Regions from separate parts of the Pseudomonas sp. MRSN 12121 genome, predicted to be linked through region 2. Evidence: riboswitches for the same ligand, from Rfam matches in the RefSeq annotation. Region 2 holds a riboswitch; the other holds the start of a gene.
What was found. Region 2 has a riboswitch for manganese ahead of mntP (manganese efflux pump MntP). Riboswitches for the same ligand answer to the same signal wherever they lie in the genome.

Region 1: linked by a shared signal. The riboswitch ahead of TO66_RS26010 (TMEM165/GDT1 family protein) and the one ahead of mntP (manganese efflux pump MntP) in region 2 are both predicted to bind manganese.

What each region holds. Positions count from the first base shown of each region.
Region 1 covers NZ_CP010892.1:5,729,329-5,736,963, reverse strand. The annotation lists gene TO66_RS26015 (M48 family metallopeptidase) at 1,019-1,834, shown strand; gene TO66_RS26010 (TMEM165/GDT1 family protein) at 1,927-2,511, opposite strand; yybP-ykoY riboswitch at 2,601-2,722, opposite strand; gene TO66_RS26005 (class I SAM-dependent methyltransferase) at 2,775-3,773, opposite strand; gene TO66_RS26000 (2-hydroxyacid dehydrogenase) at 3,807-4,772, opposite strand; partial or broken gene TO66_RS25995 (LysE family translocator) at 4,856-5,486, shown strand; gene TO66_RS25990 (hypothetical protein) at 5,622-6,716, shown strand; gene TO66_RS25985 (helix-turn-helix domain-containing protein) at 6,709-7,482, opposite strand; gene TO66_RS25980 (MFS transporter) at 7,569-7,635, shown strand, end outside.
Region 2 covers NZ_CP010892.1:2,805,752-2,813,386, reverse strand. The annotation lists gene TO66_RS12950 (MaoC family dehydratase N-terminal domain-containing protein) at 1-605, opposite strand, end outside; gene TO66_RS12945 (LysR family transcriptional regulator) at 767-1,663, shown strand; gene TO66_RS12940 (GNAT family N-acetyltransferase) at 1,797-2,363, shown strand; gene TO66_RS32575 (double zinc ribbon domain-containing protein) at 2,371-2,640, opposite strand; gene mntP (manganese efflux pump MntP) at 2,697-3,269, opposite strand; yybP-ykoY riboswitch at 3,275-3,444, opposite strand; gene TO66_RS12930 (GFA family protein) at 3,562-4,050, shown strand; gene TO66_RS12925 (MipA/OmpV family protein) at 4,403-5,200, shown strand; gene TO66_RS12920 (ATP-binding protein) at 5,315-6,598, opposite strand; gene TO66_RS12915 (winged helix-turn-helix domain-containing protein) at 6,599-7,306, opposite strand; gene TO66_RS12910 (tRNA-(ms[2]io[6]A)-hydroxylase) at 7,479-7,635, opposite strand, start outside.

The sequences.
Region 1 (7,635 bases), 2.9 Mb from region 2:
TCTGGTTGGCGCCCAGGAGCATGTCCTGGATGAAATTCACCGACAGGTCGGCGCCGACTATGCCCTGGAAGGCGCCGTCGAGCAGGATGGGTTCGATAAAGGAGGCGAGCATGACGATCTTGTCGCCAACCTTGTAAGGCGCCGGATCGATCACGCAGGGTTTCCTGCTTTCCTTGGAGCACAGGTAGTACTCGCTGGCGCGCACGCCGGTGGACAGGACCTTCTGGTCGTCCACGTCCACCAGTTTGTCCAGGGCCAGGCTGCCGTCCTCGTTGCGGAACCACCACGGCAGGAAGCGCCCGTTGCCGGCGTCGATCCCCACCACCTTGGTGTCGACGTAGGCGCTGTCGTTATGGTCGATGGCGTTCTTTTCCCAGCCTATATAGGCACCGAGGATCTTCGGGTTCTGCGCGACGTTTTCCTTGATCAGGTTGATCAGTTGTTCGCGGCTGAGCGTCAGTTGCGGATTGCCGCTGGCGTCCTTGCTGCCGAGCAGCGCGTTGACCCGCACCAGGCCGCCGGCGATCAGCAGGGGCGCTTCGAGTTCGCGCTGGATCTGGCTGACCTGGGTCTGCGCCAGCCCGATCAGGCGTTGCTCGATGACCTGCTCGAACTGGATCTGGGTTTGCTGCTGCACCATTTCCTGGGTCCGGGCGCCAGCGAACAGGGCGTACAGCACCAGGGCAACGACCACGCTGAGGACGATGGCGCCGGCCAGGGCGGCCACGGAAAACTGGATCGACTTGAATTTCATAAGGGCTCCGGACGCAGGAATGACGTCTGCCCCGTTGTATCGGCAAGGCCCCCCGCGGTCATGAGGCGAGGCGCGGAAAAATCGTCGTTTTCCAGGCGTGGATGTCGCGCATGGATAGCTGCCAGGCGTTGGCGGAGGCGGTGGGGCAGGCTGGGTGAATTTTTTCTGCGCGGTATCCGAAAACCGCGTGCTAAGCGTCCGGGTATCTGGCGCCGATACACAACTGGGCCTAGGATACGCGCCATGTTTCCAGGGAGTGTTTTCATGAGCAAGAAACAGGTTTCGGTTGCGCTGGCCGCGGCGTTGCTGCTGTCGGGTTGCCAATCGGTCAACACCACCAGTGGTGGTGCCGTCGGTGTCGATCGCAAGCAGTACATGTTCAGCATGTTGTCGACCGATGAGGTCAACCAGTCCTACGCCCAGTCCTATCAGCAGACGATCGGTGAGGCGAGCAGCAAGAATGCCCTGGATAAATCCAGTGCCAATGCCAAGCGCCTTCAGGCGATCGCCAACCGGCTGATTGCCCAGGCACCGGTATTTCGTCCGGACTCCGCGCAGTGGCAGTGGGAAGTCAACCTGATCAAGAACGACGAGCTCAATGCCAACTGCGGCCCTGGCGGCAAGATCATTTTCTACACCGGAATCATCGACAGGCTGCAACTGACCGACGATGAAATCGCCGCGGTCATGGGCCATGAAATTGCCCACGCCCTGCGCGAGCACGGCCGTGAAGCCATGTCCAAGGCCTACGGTGTCAGCGCGCTGAAGCAGATCGCGCTGATCGCCGGCGCCCCGCAGGAAGCGGTGGCCGTGGGCGACAACGGGGTCAACCTGCTGATGACCCTGCCCAACAGCCGCGGCAACGAGAACGAAGCGGACCTGATCGGCCTGGAGCTGGCGGCCCGCGCCGGCTACAACCCGAACGCGGCCATCACCCTGTGGAACAAGATGAGCAAGGCCTCGGAAGGCGCGCCACCTGAATTCCTCAGCACTCACCCGGCCTCCAGCAGCCGGATTTCTTCGTTGGAAGCGGCGATTCCCAAAGTGATGCCGCTGTACCAGCAGGCGAAGAAGTCCTGACCTTCCAGCGGCGTCGCTGACGCCGCTATCTGTTGTCGGAGCGAAGCTTGCTCGCGATGGGAGCGCCACGGTGCAACGCCGTGGCGCGACGCTTACACCCAGCCGCTGCTCTGCATGGCCTTGTACACCGCGACAATGGCCAGGATGAAGAACGCCGATGCCGCCAGGCGACGGATCAGGTTCAACGGCAGTTTCTCCGCCGCGAAGTTGCCGGCCAGGACCACCGGGACGTTGGCGATCAGCATGCCGGCGGTGGTGCCGATGATCACCAGCCACAACTCCGGGTATTGCGCCGCGAGCATCACGGTGGCGATCTGGGTCTTGTCGCCGATTTCCGCGAGGAAGAACGCGATCAGCGTGGTCAGGAACGGGCCGAACTTGCGGGTGGTGCTGGCTTCGTCGTCATCCATTTTGTCCGGCACCAGGGTCCAGAGCGCGGTGGCGGCAAAGCTCGCGGCGAGAATCCAGTGCAGGGTGGCATCCGAGAAGAAACTGCCGAACCAGGCGCCTACCGCGCCTGCGGCGGCATGGTTGGCCAGGGTCGCGGCGACGATGCCGGCGATGATCGGCCAGGGCTTGCGAAAGCGCGCGGCGAGAATGAGAGCAAGCAGTTGCGTCTTGTCGCCGATTTCGGCCAAGGCAACGATCGCGGTGGGAACCAGGAGAGAATCCAGCATCAGGGCATTCCTAAGGGGCGGGTCGACACGGCTATGACACGTACAGCCTTCCCGCCCCGGGTAAGGTGTGCGTGTCATAGGTCTTGTCAAACCCGGCGGTCCGTCTGTGCGGACTCTCGGGTCGCATGCGCCATGATCTGAGGATCAAGTATGTTGACGCATGCCGGGCGAGCTTGGCGCTCGCGGGAGACTACTCCCCTAGGACGGAGCGGATTCTGCCTAGGCGAAATCCATTCGGCAAGCGTTCTTTTGCAAAAAAGTGGTTAGCCGCGCCGGGCGCTGTAGATACGGAAACCATCGCCCTCGGCCCTGATCGAGCAGGGGCCCAGATGCTCTTCGATCAATGGCTGGTAACGCAGGAAGCTGTTGGCCACCAGCCGGAGTTCGCCACCTGTTTTCAGATGTTTTGCCGCTTTTCGCAGCAGGTTTTCCGTTGCCTGGTAGTCGGTATGGACCCCGGTATGGAAGGGTGGGTTGGTCAGGATGGTGTTCAGCCCCAGGGGCGCGGCATCGATGCCGTCACCGGTCAGCACTTCGGCTTGCAGCCCGTTGGCGGCCAGGGTCAGGCGGCTGCTGGCGGCGGCGAAGGCGTCGACATCGAGCAGGGTCACGCTGTTGTGCGGGTAGCGACGCTTGATCGCCGCGCCGAGCACGCCGGCGCCACAGCCGAAATCCAGCAGATGGCCGCCGGGCAGTTGGTCCAGGTGTTCCAGCAGCAGGGCGCTGCCACGATCCAGGCGGCCATGGCTGAATACGCCTGGCAGGCTGACCACCTTCAACGGCCCTTCGGCCAGCGGCAATTCGTATTCCTGGGCCAGGCTTTCCAGGGCGACGGCCTGCGGCGCCTGTTCCACCGTTACCTGCCACAGCTGGCAATGGCGCGCGCTGTCGAGCTTGCGTGGCTTGCCGAACGGAGTGAGCTGCTTGGCCGCGCGTTCGATGCCGCTGCGTTTTTCCCCGACCAGATACAGTTCGCATCCGCCCAGGCGCGAGGCGAGGGCGTTGAGCAGGTAGTCGGTGAGCTCCCGGGATTTGGGCAGGAACAGCACCGCGCTGGTAAACGCCTGCTCGGGGGCGTTCACCCCGAAGTGGCTGCGCCCGGCGAAACGGGCCTCCAACGCGGCCTGGTCGCCGGCGTGCCAGCTCCAGCCATGGGCCTGGGGCAGGCGGCCGAGCAGGTCGTCGGCGGGCAGGCCGGCCAGCAGCAGCGAGCCTTGGAACAAGTCAGCCTGACGAAGCAGTACTTCACTGCGCGGATCCATAATCTGCTCCTGGGAAAAAAGTGGCGCAGTTTATCAACTGACGACCCGCAGCGCTGTACCGCTGAAAAACGCCCGGGCGTTTTCCACCAGTTGGCCGACGATGCGCTGGCGGGCTTCGCGGCTGCCCCAGGCATTGTGCGGCGTCACGATCAGGCGCGGGATGTCCGGGGCCAGCAGTGGGTTGCCGGCGGTTGGCGGCTCGACGCTCAGCACATCGGTGGCGGCGCCGCCCAGGTGACCGCTGCGCAGGGCATCGGCCAGGGCCTGTTCGTCGATCAGGCCGCCGCGGGCGGTATTGACCAGCAACGCGGTGGGTTTGAGCAGGGCCAGTTCGCGGGCGCCGATAAAGTGCCGGGTGTGTTCGTTGAGTGGGCAGTGCAGGGTCAGCGCGTCGATCTGCGGCAGCAGCTCTTCCAGCGGCAACCGATCGGCGCGGGCCGGTCGGCCGGGAATCTGCCCCAGCAACACGCGCATGCCGAAGGCTTCTGCCAGGCGCGCAACGGCGCCACCGAGTTCGCCATGCCCCAGCAGGCCCAGGGTCTTGCCTTGCAGTTCGACGATCGGGAAGTCCAGCAGGCAGAACTGCCGGGCCTGCTGCCAGCGACCATCGGCGACCGCCTGGCGGTAGTCGCTGAAGCGGGTGGCGAGGTTGAGCAGCAGCATGAGGGTGTGCTGGGCCACCGAGGGGGTGCCGTAGCCCTGGCAGTTGGCGACCCGGATGCCGAGTGCGCGGGCGGCGGCGAGGTCGACGTTGTTGGTGCCGGTGGCGGCCACCAGGATCAGTTTCAGTTTGGGGCAGGCGGCCAGGGTATCGGCATCGAGCAGCACCTTGTTGCTGATCGCCACCTGGGCGCCCTGCAGTCGTTCGATCACCTGGTCGGGGCGGGTCCGGTCGTGCAGTTGCAGCTCGTCGAAGCTGTGACGCAGAGCATCGAGGTCGAGATCGCCGAGGTCCAGGGAGCTGTGGTCGAGAAAGACGGCGCGGCGATTGTTAGTCATCAACTGTACCTTTTGCACGAGGGGTCCGAAGGCGTAATCTGCCGAGCCTAACAGATGAAATAATTAGATACACAGGAGCGTCCATGTACCTCGCCGAGTTCTTGACCGTTGCCCTTATCCACCTGCTCGCCGTGGCTAGCCCCGGCCCGGATTTCGCGGTGGTGGTGCGCGAGAGCGTGACCCACGGTCGCCGTGCCGGCACCTGGACGGCCCTGGGCGTGGGCTGCGCGATTTTCCTGCACGTGGGGTATTCGCTGCTGGGCATCGGGCTGATCGTGTCGCAGTCGATCGTGCTGTTCAACGCCCTGAAATGGGCCGCGGCTGCCTACCTGCTGTACATCGGCTACAAGGCCCTGCGGGCGCAGCCTGCCAAGCCCGAGACCGAAAACCTGCACCTGGAGGCCGGTGAGCGCACCGCCCGCGGCGCCTTCACCTCGGGTTTCGTGACCAACGGCCTGAACCCGAAGGCGACGTTGTTCTTCCTGTCGCTGTTCACCGTGGTCATCAACCCGCACACCCCCCCTGGCGATCCAGGCCGGCTACGGGGTGTACCTGGCCGTGGCGACAGCCACCTGGTTCTGCCTGGTGGCGCTGCTGTTCAGCCAGCAGAAGGTCCGCGCCGGCTTCGCCCGCATGGGCCACTGGTTCGACCGCACCATGGGCGCAGTGCTGATCGCCATCGGAGTGAAACTGGCCTTTACCGAGATGCACTGAGTCGATGGCTTTCCAGGCGACCTTTAAGGTCTAGGATCTTTCTGATCGATATCTAAGATTTATCGTACAATCGCCCGCTTTTATGCTGCCCTGACACCTTGAGTGTCCGGCGCGGCGTGCGCGAGCGGACGTTTGATGACGATACAGAAAGTACCGCAGCAGTTGCTCTATCTGGTTTATGGCGACAAAGAGGTGTATCGCCATGAAGCGAAGTTCAGCATCCTGACGGCCCTTGACCAGAGCAGCGATGCCGACGCCCTGGTGATCCGGGTGATGACCGACCGCCCGCAGGATTACCACGGCTGGCCGGTAGAAGTGGTGCCCTTGAGTGCGCAGACGCTGCTCGAATGGCAGGGCGACCAGGGCTACTTCCATCGCCGCAAGGCCTGCGCCTTTGCTGCGGCGCTGGAGCTGGCGGACAAGACCCTGTTTGCCGATACCGACACCCTGTTCGAGGCTGATCCGCAGCGCCTGTTCGATCGTATTGCGCCGGGCCGCTACCTGGTCGACGAAATCGAGTTTCTCTGGTCCGAGGTCCGCAGCCGTCCGCAGTTCGCCCATCTCGATCGCCACTTGCAGGCCAGCGGCTATGCAGTGCCGGCGCAGCAACGCCTGTACAACAGCGGTGTCTGCGGCCTGACGGCCGGCGACGGCGCCTTGATGCAGACCTCGATCGCCCTGATCGACGAATGGAGCGCGCCGATCAAGGACCTGCACACCCTGGAACAGATCGCCCTGTCGTTTGCCCTGGGCGACCGGCCTGTAGGCGAGAGCACGGACTGCATCTACCACTACTTCTCCGACAAGGACTTCTTCCATGCCATGCAGGCGCTGTTCTTCCAGCGTCATGGCGAAGCCTTCCGCCCGGAGTTGCTGGCGATGCAGCGTGAGGTTCCGCGTCGCAAGCCTGTGCCTTCGTTGTTCCAGCGCTCGCGGATCAAGTTCTATTTGCAGCGCCAGGACAAGGACATCCAGAAAGTCGGGCGCGACCTGCTGTATGGCAGCCATTGCCCGGTGTCGCCCTATGTCGACGCCTGCCGGCATGTCTGGTGGGATCAGGGATTGCGCCAGATCCAGCGGCGGGGCATGAGCCAGCGCTCGTCGATTCGCGCCCTGGCGCAGGGCGAATGGCCCGCCGGCTGGCCGCGGCCGCGCAACCGCGACGTGGAAAAACGCCTGCGCCGCTATATGCAGCAGCACTTGCAGGCGCACGGGGCGGCACCTAAGTAGCGGGGCCCAGCGCCTTGAGCTGGTTCAGGGCGCCGAGGTATTCCCGCGGAGGGTTGCCCAGCAGGCGGCAGAACATCGTGCTGAAGGCCCGGGCGCTGCCATAGCCCAGCGCCGTCGCCACCTGCTGCACGCTCTCGCCGGCGATCAGCCGCGGCAGGGCTTCCATCAGGCGCAGTTGCTGGCGCCAGGCATTGAAGCTCATCTGCACTTGCTGTTGAAACAGCCGCGCCAGGGTGCGTGAACTGGCGCCGACCTGTTGCGCCCAGTCTTCCAGAGTATTGGCGTGGTCGGGCGCTTGCAGCAGCGCCTGGCAAATGGCTTGCAGGCGCCGATCGCGCGGCATGGGAATGTGCAGCGGCAGGTTTTCCAGGCTGGCCACTTCCTCCAGCATCAATTGCTGGATCAGCGGGTTCTGCGCATGTTCGCGCCCCTGGGCGGCGCGCAGGATCAGCTCGCGCAGCAGCGGCGTGACCGCCAGCACACAGCAGTGTTGCAGCGAGGCGGGCGACAGCTCGGGGGCGATGAACAACGAACGCATCTGCACCTCGCCCGCCATGAAGATTTCATGTTCCACCCGCGGCGGGATCCACACCGCGCGGGTCGGCGGCAGGACCCAGGCCCCCTGGGCCGTGACCACGCGCATGGTGCCGCGCACCGCATACAGCAGTTGCGCCTCGCGATGGCAGTGCAATTGCTGGTGGGCGCCGTCCAGGTAATCGCGCGGATGGGCGCACACCGGATTGTGTTGGAAGTGGCTGATCAACATGTCCGATCCAGTGACTTTATTGTCAGGAGTGCGTTTTCTGGCCAACCTAGCATAACGGCACATTTCCAACGAAACAGCGTGCCGTCATGAATCAGTCTCGAAACGTCATCCGCTATATCAACGCCGCCCATGTGATCGATCACATGTTCATGC
Region 2 (7,635 bases):
CCCGCATAACCTTCGGTCGCGGTGACGTAGGGAAAGTCGTAATGGATGCGATGGCCGTTGAAGGTCACCGCGCTGTAGCGGAACAGCAGGGTCGCGTCGGGCTCGACGACCTCGCGCCATTCCCCGCGGGGCAACGCCTCGCCACTGCCCGGCTTGGGCGGGGTCGGCTCGCGGTAGACGATGTCCTGTTCCTCGCCGATCGCCAGGCGACCGTCCTGGGAATACTCATGGCGCACCGTGACGAACAGCAGCGCGCCGCTGCGCCCGGTCTTTTCCTCGACCCGGGCGATGGTCGACACGCAGTCCGCATCGAAACCGGCGCGCAGGGGCTCGAAGAACTCCACCCGGCCACCGGCCCACATGCGGTTGCGGTTGGCCGCCGGCGGCAGGAAGCCGCCCCGCGCCGGATGGCCGTCTTCGCCCAAGGCGCTGGCGGCCAGCGGCTCCTGGAAGAAACACCATTGCCACAGCGGCGGTAGCGCCTCGCCATGGGCCGGCGCGGGTTCGCCGAAGGTCGCGGCGATACGCTTGAGCAGGTTACGGCTGAGCTGGTCATGGGTTTGCTGGCGGCGGCCTGTCCAGGCGCCGGGATCGGTCACGCTCATCGGGTCGGAGTCCTGTCGTGCAGTGGTGATGGAGCCGATCATGCAAGCGACGGCGCGTTCCGAGAATTTGCATTTCAATAAACCGGCGTTCGGTTATGCTGAACGCCCTTTGCGCCCGCCCGCTTCCCGGCGGTCCTTTCGCCAGCCCCAGGAGCCCGCCCATGCATTTCGATCTGGCCGACCTGCGCCTGTTCATCCATATCGCCGAATCGCCGAGCCTGACCCAGGGCGCCCGGCGCGCCTTCCTCTCGCCAGCGGCGGCCAGCGCGCGGATCAAGGCCCTGGAAGGCCAGCTCGAAACCCGCCTGTTGTACCGCGACAGCCGCGGCGTCGAGGTCACCCCGGCGGGCGAACGCCTGTTGCAGCATGCGCGGCTGATCATGCGCCAGGTGGACTACCTGAAAAGCGAATTCACCCAGTACGGCGGCGATTCCACCGGGCACATGCGGATCTTCGCCAACACCACGGCGGTGACCGAGTTCCTCCCGGAGATCCTCGCCGGCTTCCTGTCGAAGCGCCCCGGGGTCACGGTGGACCTGCAGGAGCGCCTGTCCCGCGACATCGTGCGGGGCGTGCTCGACGGCACCGCCGACATGGGCATCATCGCCGGCCCGGTGGAAGCCAGCGGCCTGCAAGTGCTGCACTTCAGCACCGACCACCTGGTGCTGATCCTACCGGTGGACCACCCCCTGGCCAGGCAACCGGCGGTGACCCTGGAACAGACCCTGGCCTACCAGCACATCGGCCTGCACGAAGGCAGCACCTTGCTGAGCTTTCTGCGCGAACACGTGGAACGCACCGGCAAGCAGCTGTCGCTGCGGATCCAGGTGTCGAGCTTCGAGGCGATCTGCCGCATGGTCGAGGCCGGCGTGGGCATCGGCATCATTCCCGAGTCGGCGGCCATCCGGCACAGCCGCACCATGCAACTGGTGACGGTGAAACTCGACGAGGCCTGGGCCGTGCGCGAACGCAGCATCATCGTGCGCGAACTCGAGGCCCTGCCCGGCAGCGTGCGGGCGCTGATCGGCACCCTGATGCCCGCACCGGAGCAGGCCTGAGCGCCCCGGGCCAGGCGACCTTCCGGCGGCAAACCGGCTCCGGCGCGGCTGGCCGTTGACCTGAATCAAAGGCTCCGCGCCTGGGCGGTGTAGATGTTCAGGTCATCATTTGCCGCACCAAGGAGCCTCGCCCATGACCAGTACCGCCATTCACTCGCCCGCCCCGGCCGCCTTCACCCCGCAGCAAGGCGAACACTGGATCGACACCCTCAACGACGGCAGCCCGGTGCTGATCCGCCCGTTGCGCGCCGAAGACCGCGACCGGGAAAAAGCCTTTATCGAGAACCTTTCGCCACTCACCCGGCACCACCGGTTTCTCGGCGAAGTGAAAGAGGTCGGCGACGCCCTGCTCGCGCAACTGATGGATGTCGACGGCCGCCGGCGCGTGGCCTACGTGGCGCTGGTGCACGACAACGGCACGCTGCGGGAAATCGGCATCAGCCGCTACGCCGCGATCGACACCGCCCCCGACACCTGCGAATTCGCCGTCACCGTGGCCGACGACTGGCAGCACAAGGGGCTGGACGCGGTGCTCATGCACCACCTGATCGCCCGGGCGAAGGACCAGGGCCTGCGGCAGATGTACTCCCTGGACTGCCCGGCCAACCACCGCATGCGCCAACTGGCCACGACACTCGGCTTCAGCCGCGCCATCGATCCGGACGACGCGACCCAGGTGCGCTACGCCATCGCACTGTAGAGCGTCCTCAGCGCGCCGCGCCGCCGCATTGCCCGCAGAAGCGCGCAGCGGCGGCCAGCGGGCTGCCGCATTGGCCGCAGGCGGCAGGGTGCAACGAGGTGCCGCACTGCTGGCAGAACCGCGCCCCGGCCGCATTGTTCGCCCCACAGTCCGGGCATGACGGGCCGGCAGGCCGCCGGCCATGGCCGTTCCCCGAGTGCCCGCCGTGATGCCCGTTTTGATAGCCACCATGGCCGCGACCGTGATGACCGCCCAGCAAACGCTCGAAAAAACTCATATCGATGACTCCAGCGTGAGAGAGCCGACAGTAAAAAACCTGAAGTAACTACAAGGTCAAGCCACGGCCGACAGGTGCTCGTAGAGGATGGTCGAGCCGACGATGATCAGCACCACGCCTCCCAGGATTTCCGCGCGCTGCCCCATGACCGTGCCGATGGCGCGCCCGAGCATTACGCCCAGAGTGACCATGGTCATGGTCGCCAGGCCGATCGCCGTGGCCGCGACCCAGATATTGACGTTGACGAAGGCCAGCCCCACGCCCACCGCCAGGGCATCGATGCTGGTGGCAAAGCCCGTGGCCGCGAGCAGCCAGAATCCCGGCTGGCGCGGTGCTTCCTGTCGAGCTTCCTGCTCCAGGCTCAAGCCGTTGTGAATCATGTGCAGGCCGAGCGCCAGCAGCAGGCCGAAGGCGATCCAGTGGTCCCAGTTGGCCACCCATTGCGCGGCCGCCTGGCCGATGAGCCAGCCGACCACCGGGGTGATGGCTTCGATCACGCCGAAGATCAGGCCGATGCGCAAGGCTTCGGACAAACGCGGTTTATGCAGGCTGGAGCCCTTGCCGACCGCGGCCGCAAAGGCATCGGTGGACATGGCGAAGGCAAGGAACACGATCGAGGCTGGGTTCATGTGGGATCTTCCGGTCGGGCTTGAGTCCACGACATGCCCGCGCGCCCGACTTCAGCGCAGGGATGTCGATGGTCTCGCCAACCAGAAGGTGCCCGTACCACGGCAGGGTGCCGAGAATGTTGATACGGGCGCTGCCGGACGAACCGGCAACAGGCTACTCCCCAAAGAGAGCGGGCAGCCTAAGGCAGCGTGCGTGAAAATTTCATCAAGGCCGCCCGTCCCCGCACGGCTGGGCAGCCTGCCGGCCCGGGACTAGGCTGAGGGCATCGTCCACCCGTAGCCGGAGGTGATCATGCAACTCGAAGGTTCCTGCCATTGCGACGCCGTCCACTTCAGCCTGGCCAGCGCCCACCCCTACCCTTACCAGCGCTGCTACTGCTCGATCTGCCGCAAGACCCAGGGCGGTGGCGGCTATGCGATCAACCTCGGTGGCGACGCCGCCAGCCTGAAAGTCCGCGGGCGCCAGCATATTTCGATCTACCACGCGCGGATCAAGGCCCCCGGCGCGCAACGGGCGCGCCGCAGCAGCGCCGAACGGCACTTCTGCAGCCTCTGCGGCTCCGGCCTGTGGCTGTTCAGCCCGCAATGGCCGGAACTGATCCACCCCTTCGCCTCGGCCATCGACACGCCGTTGCCGGTGCCCCCGGAACACACGCACCTGATGCTCGACTCGCGGGCGCCCTGGGTCGAGATCGACTGGCATCCTCATGACCTGCAGTTCGAGCACTACCCGCAAGAATCCATCGCCCAGTGGCACCAGCGCCTGGATCTGCAACGGTAGGTGAAGGCCTTTCACAGTCTTTGACAGTTTTCCGACAAAGCTGGCAAAGATTGCCCGCCACCGCGTCCCTAGCATGAGCGCATCCATTTCTCCACGGGTGCGTCATGTCAGGCAGGTTATGCGGTCTTTTCCTGGTGTTACTGCTCGGCAGCCTCAGCTGCCAGGGCACGGCACCGCCCACGGTTGTTGCCCCACCTGTTGCAGCGACGCCCCAGCCCAGGGGCGAGACGCTCACGCCTGAACCTCCGAGCCCGCCCGCACCCAAGGCCGCCAGCCGGCCTCGCGACGGCCTGGGCAGTTCCTATTCGAGAAATGGTCGACCCTCCTCCAACCTGTTGAGTTACTGACCTTGATGAAGCCTCTGATCACACCTCGAACCTGGTGCCTGTCCCTGAGCTCGCTGTGCCTGCTGGCCGCCGGCACCGCCCACGCCGAAGACTGGAAATACAGCCTGCAACTGGGCGCCGCGAGCCAGCCGCGCTACAGCGGCAGCGACGAACGCAGCGTGACGCCGCTGCTCGGCGCCAGCATCGACAGCCCCTACGGCTTGTTCTTCGACACCGCCCAGGGCCTGGGCTGGCAAGGCGAATGGGGCGACCTGGCGTTCAGCACCTGGGTCGGCCCGAGCGCCAGCCGCAAGGATCGCAAGACCGGCTACAAGGGCTCCGACCGGCTCAACGGCATGGGCTCGATCAAGTCGCGGGCGCAGGTCGGCGCCAACCTCAGCTACACCCTGGGCTCGGTGGTGATCGGCGCGACGGTGGAGCATGCCTTCAAGAAGAACGACGACCCGGACACCGGCTCGGCCTACAACCACCTGCAATTGAACATCGCCACCACGCTCTACAAGGGCGCCTACGGCAGCCTCGACGGCAGTCTCAACAGCCGCTTCGGCGATGGCGACTACATGCAGACCTGGTACGGCGTCAGCCGCCACCAGGCGGCCAACAGCCGCTTCGGCGCCTACCACGCCAAGGGCGGCATGCTCAGCCAGGGCGGCGACCTCACCTGGACCCTGCCGATCAATGCCAATACCAGCGTCTCCACGGTGCTGGCGGTGGATTACCTGAGCAAGGAAGCCGGCGACAGCCCGATCGTCGACAAGCGCCTGCAGACCTCGCTGGCGGCCAGTGTCGAGTACAGCTTCTAAAAGGTAGCGACCGCTCTGCCGTCATCGCGGGCAAGCCTCGCTCCTACGTACCTTGTAGGAGCGAGCGGGCGGCGATCCGGCTTGCCCGCGATAGCCACGCCGCAAAACTCCCGGTTACTCGGGACGCGCCCAGGTCATGCGAAACGACGCCCCGCCCCATTGCGAGTCCGTCACTTCGACCTGCCCGCCGTGGGATTGCGAGACCCGCCGGACCAGCGCCAGGCCCAGGCCGAAGCCGCCGGTGCGGCGATCGCGGCTGGCGTCGAGGCGCGAGAACGGCTCGAAGATCTTCTTCCGCCCTTCCACCGGCACACCGGGGCCGTCGTCGTTGACCTGGACTTCGTAGCCCTGCCCGGTCTGCCTCAGCGACACCTCGACCTGCCGCCCCGCATAACGAATGGCGTTGCGCAGCAGGTTGATCAACGCCCGCGCCATGAACCGCGGCTCGATACTGATGTACTCGACCTCACAGGCCCTGATAGCGATCTGCACCCCCGCCGCTTCCGCCTCCAGGGCGACACTGCCGACCACACTGTCAAGCCAGTGGCGGGCCTGGATGTGCTCGCGGTTGATCACCGTGGCGCCGTGTTCCAGGCTGGCGTAGGTCAGCAGTTCGGAGACCATCTCCTCCAGCTCGCCGAGGTCGGCGTACATGTCGGCGATCAGCTCGCGGCGCTGTTTGGGGTCCGACTGCTTGAGCTGGTCGAGCTCGAACGACAGCCGCGCGATGGGCGTGCGCAATTCGTGAGAGACCGCGTTGGTCAGTTCGCGCTGGTTGGCAATCAGGCCTTCGATGCGGCTGGCCATGCGGTTGAAGTGCCCGGCCAGCTCGCGGATGTTCGAGCGCCGCGACAGGTGCAGGCGTGCGCTCAAGTCGTTGTCGCCGAAACGCTCGGCCGCCAGCCGCAACTGTTCCAGGTCGCGCCAGTGCGGACGCACCCAGAACAGCAGGAAGATGCCCACTATCGTCCCCAGCGCGACATAAGCGGCAATGGTGTAGAACCGGGTCAGCGACGGCTCTTCCGGCAGCTTGATGCTCAACAGTTGCGGCCCCTGGTCGATGCGGGCGATGAACTGGGTCAACTTCTCCCGCACCACCAGTTGGTCGGAGGCCAGCAAGGCCTGCTCCCGTTCGTTCAAGGTCAGGGTGTTCCTGTCCAGCAGGCGCAATTGCAGGCCGTAGTGCGGTTGCAGGGCCTGCAGTTGCCGCTCGCGTTCGGCGCTGTCCAGTGGCCGCAGCTGTTCCACCAGGCTGTAGGCCGGCCCCCGCACCGCATCGCGGTGATAGGCTTCCAGCGGGTCCTCGAGGACGGCGGTGAAAATGTGATCGACCGCGGTGATCGCCCCGGCGAAACCGATGGCCAGGACAATGTACAGGCCCAGGAACAGGCGCAGCATCTACAGCTCCCACGCGAACGGATTGAACAGGTAGCCCTTGCCCCAGATGGTCTTGATGCACACCGGCTCGCGAGGGTTGTCGTGGAGCTTGCCGCGCAGCTTGCTGATGTACACGTCGACGCTGCGGTTGAGGCCGTCGAAGGCGATGCCGCGCATGCGGTTGAGAATATCGTCGCGCGAGAGGATCTTGCCCGCCGCACTGGCCAGCAGCCACAGCAGCTCGAACTCCATGGTGGTCAGCTCGATCAGTTCGCCGGCCAGGCGCACCTCCCGGCAACTGCGGTCGATGGCCAGGGTGCCGAACTCCAGCGCGCCCCGCACCACCGGCTCCGGCATCTGGCGCCGTTGCAGCGCCCGCAGGCGCGCCAGCAGCACCGGCGGCTTGATCGGCTTGATCACATAATCGTCGGCGCCGGATTCCAGGCCCAGGATATGGTCCAGGTCTTCCTCCTTGGCGGTGAGGATGACGATGGGCGTATCCGACACGCTGCGGATTTCCCGGCACACGTGCAGCCCGCTCTGGCCCGGCAGCATCAGGTCGAGCACGACGATTTTCGGCTTGAATTCGAGAAAGGCCGCCAGCGCCACATCGCCACGATGCACCGCCAGGACCTCAAAACCATGTTGCGACAGGAAGTGCGCGATCAGCCCCGCGAGCTTTTCGTCGTCTTCCACCAGCAATACTTTGCCAAGACCCGGGTTATCCATAAATACCAGTCTGAGAACGCACAATTTGAGTGCGCGCATTATAGGCGGCATCGGATAAATCTGAGCACGGCGCCAGGCAAAAACCGGCTCGCACGGCCGGCTTTTCGCGATGTTTCATGCTTTTAAGAGTTTTTTACAATTTGCCCGTAGTTTTATACCCATCGGGCCCGTTCTACCGGGTAGGCACGCCACTGTGGAAGCGGAACTCCACGTCCGGCGACTCGATCAGCTCGCGCTCGGCGGCGCGCACTTTCTCGATCACCTGGGCGATGTCCCTGGCGTCACCGTACTGGTAGGCCAGCTTCAGGTAGCCCTGGAAATGCCGGGCC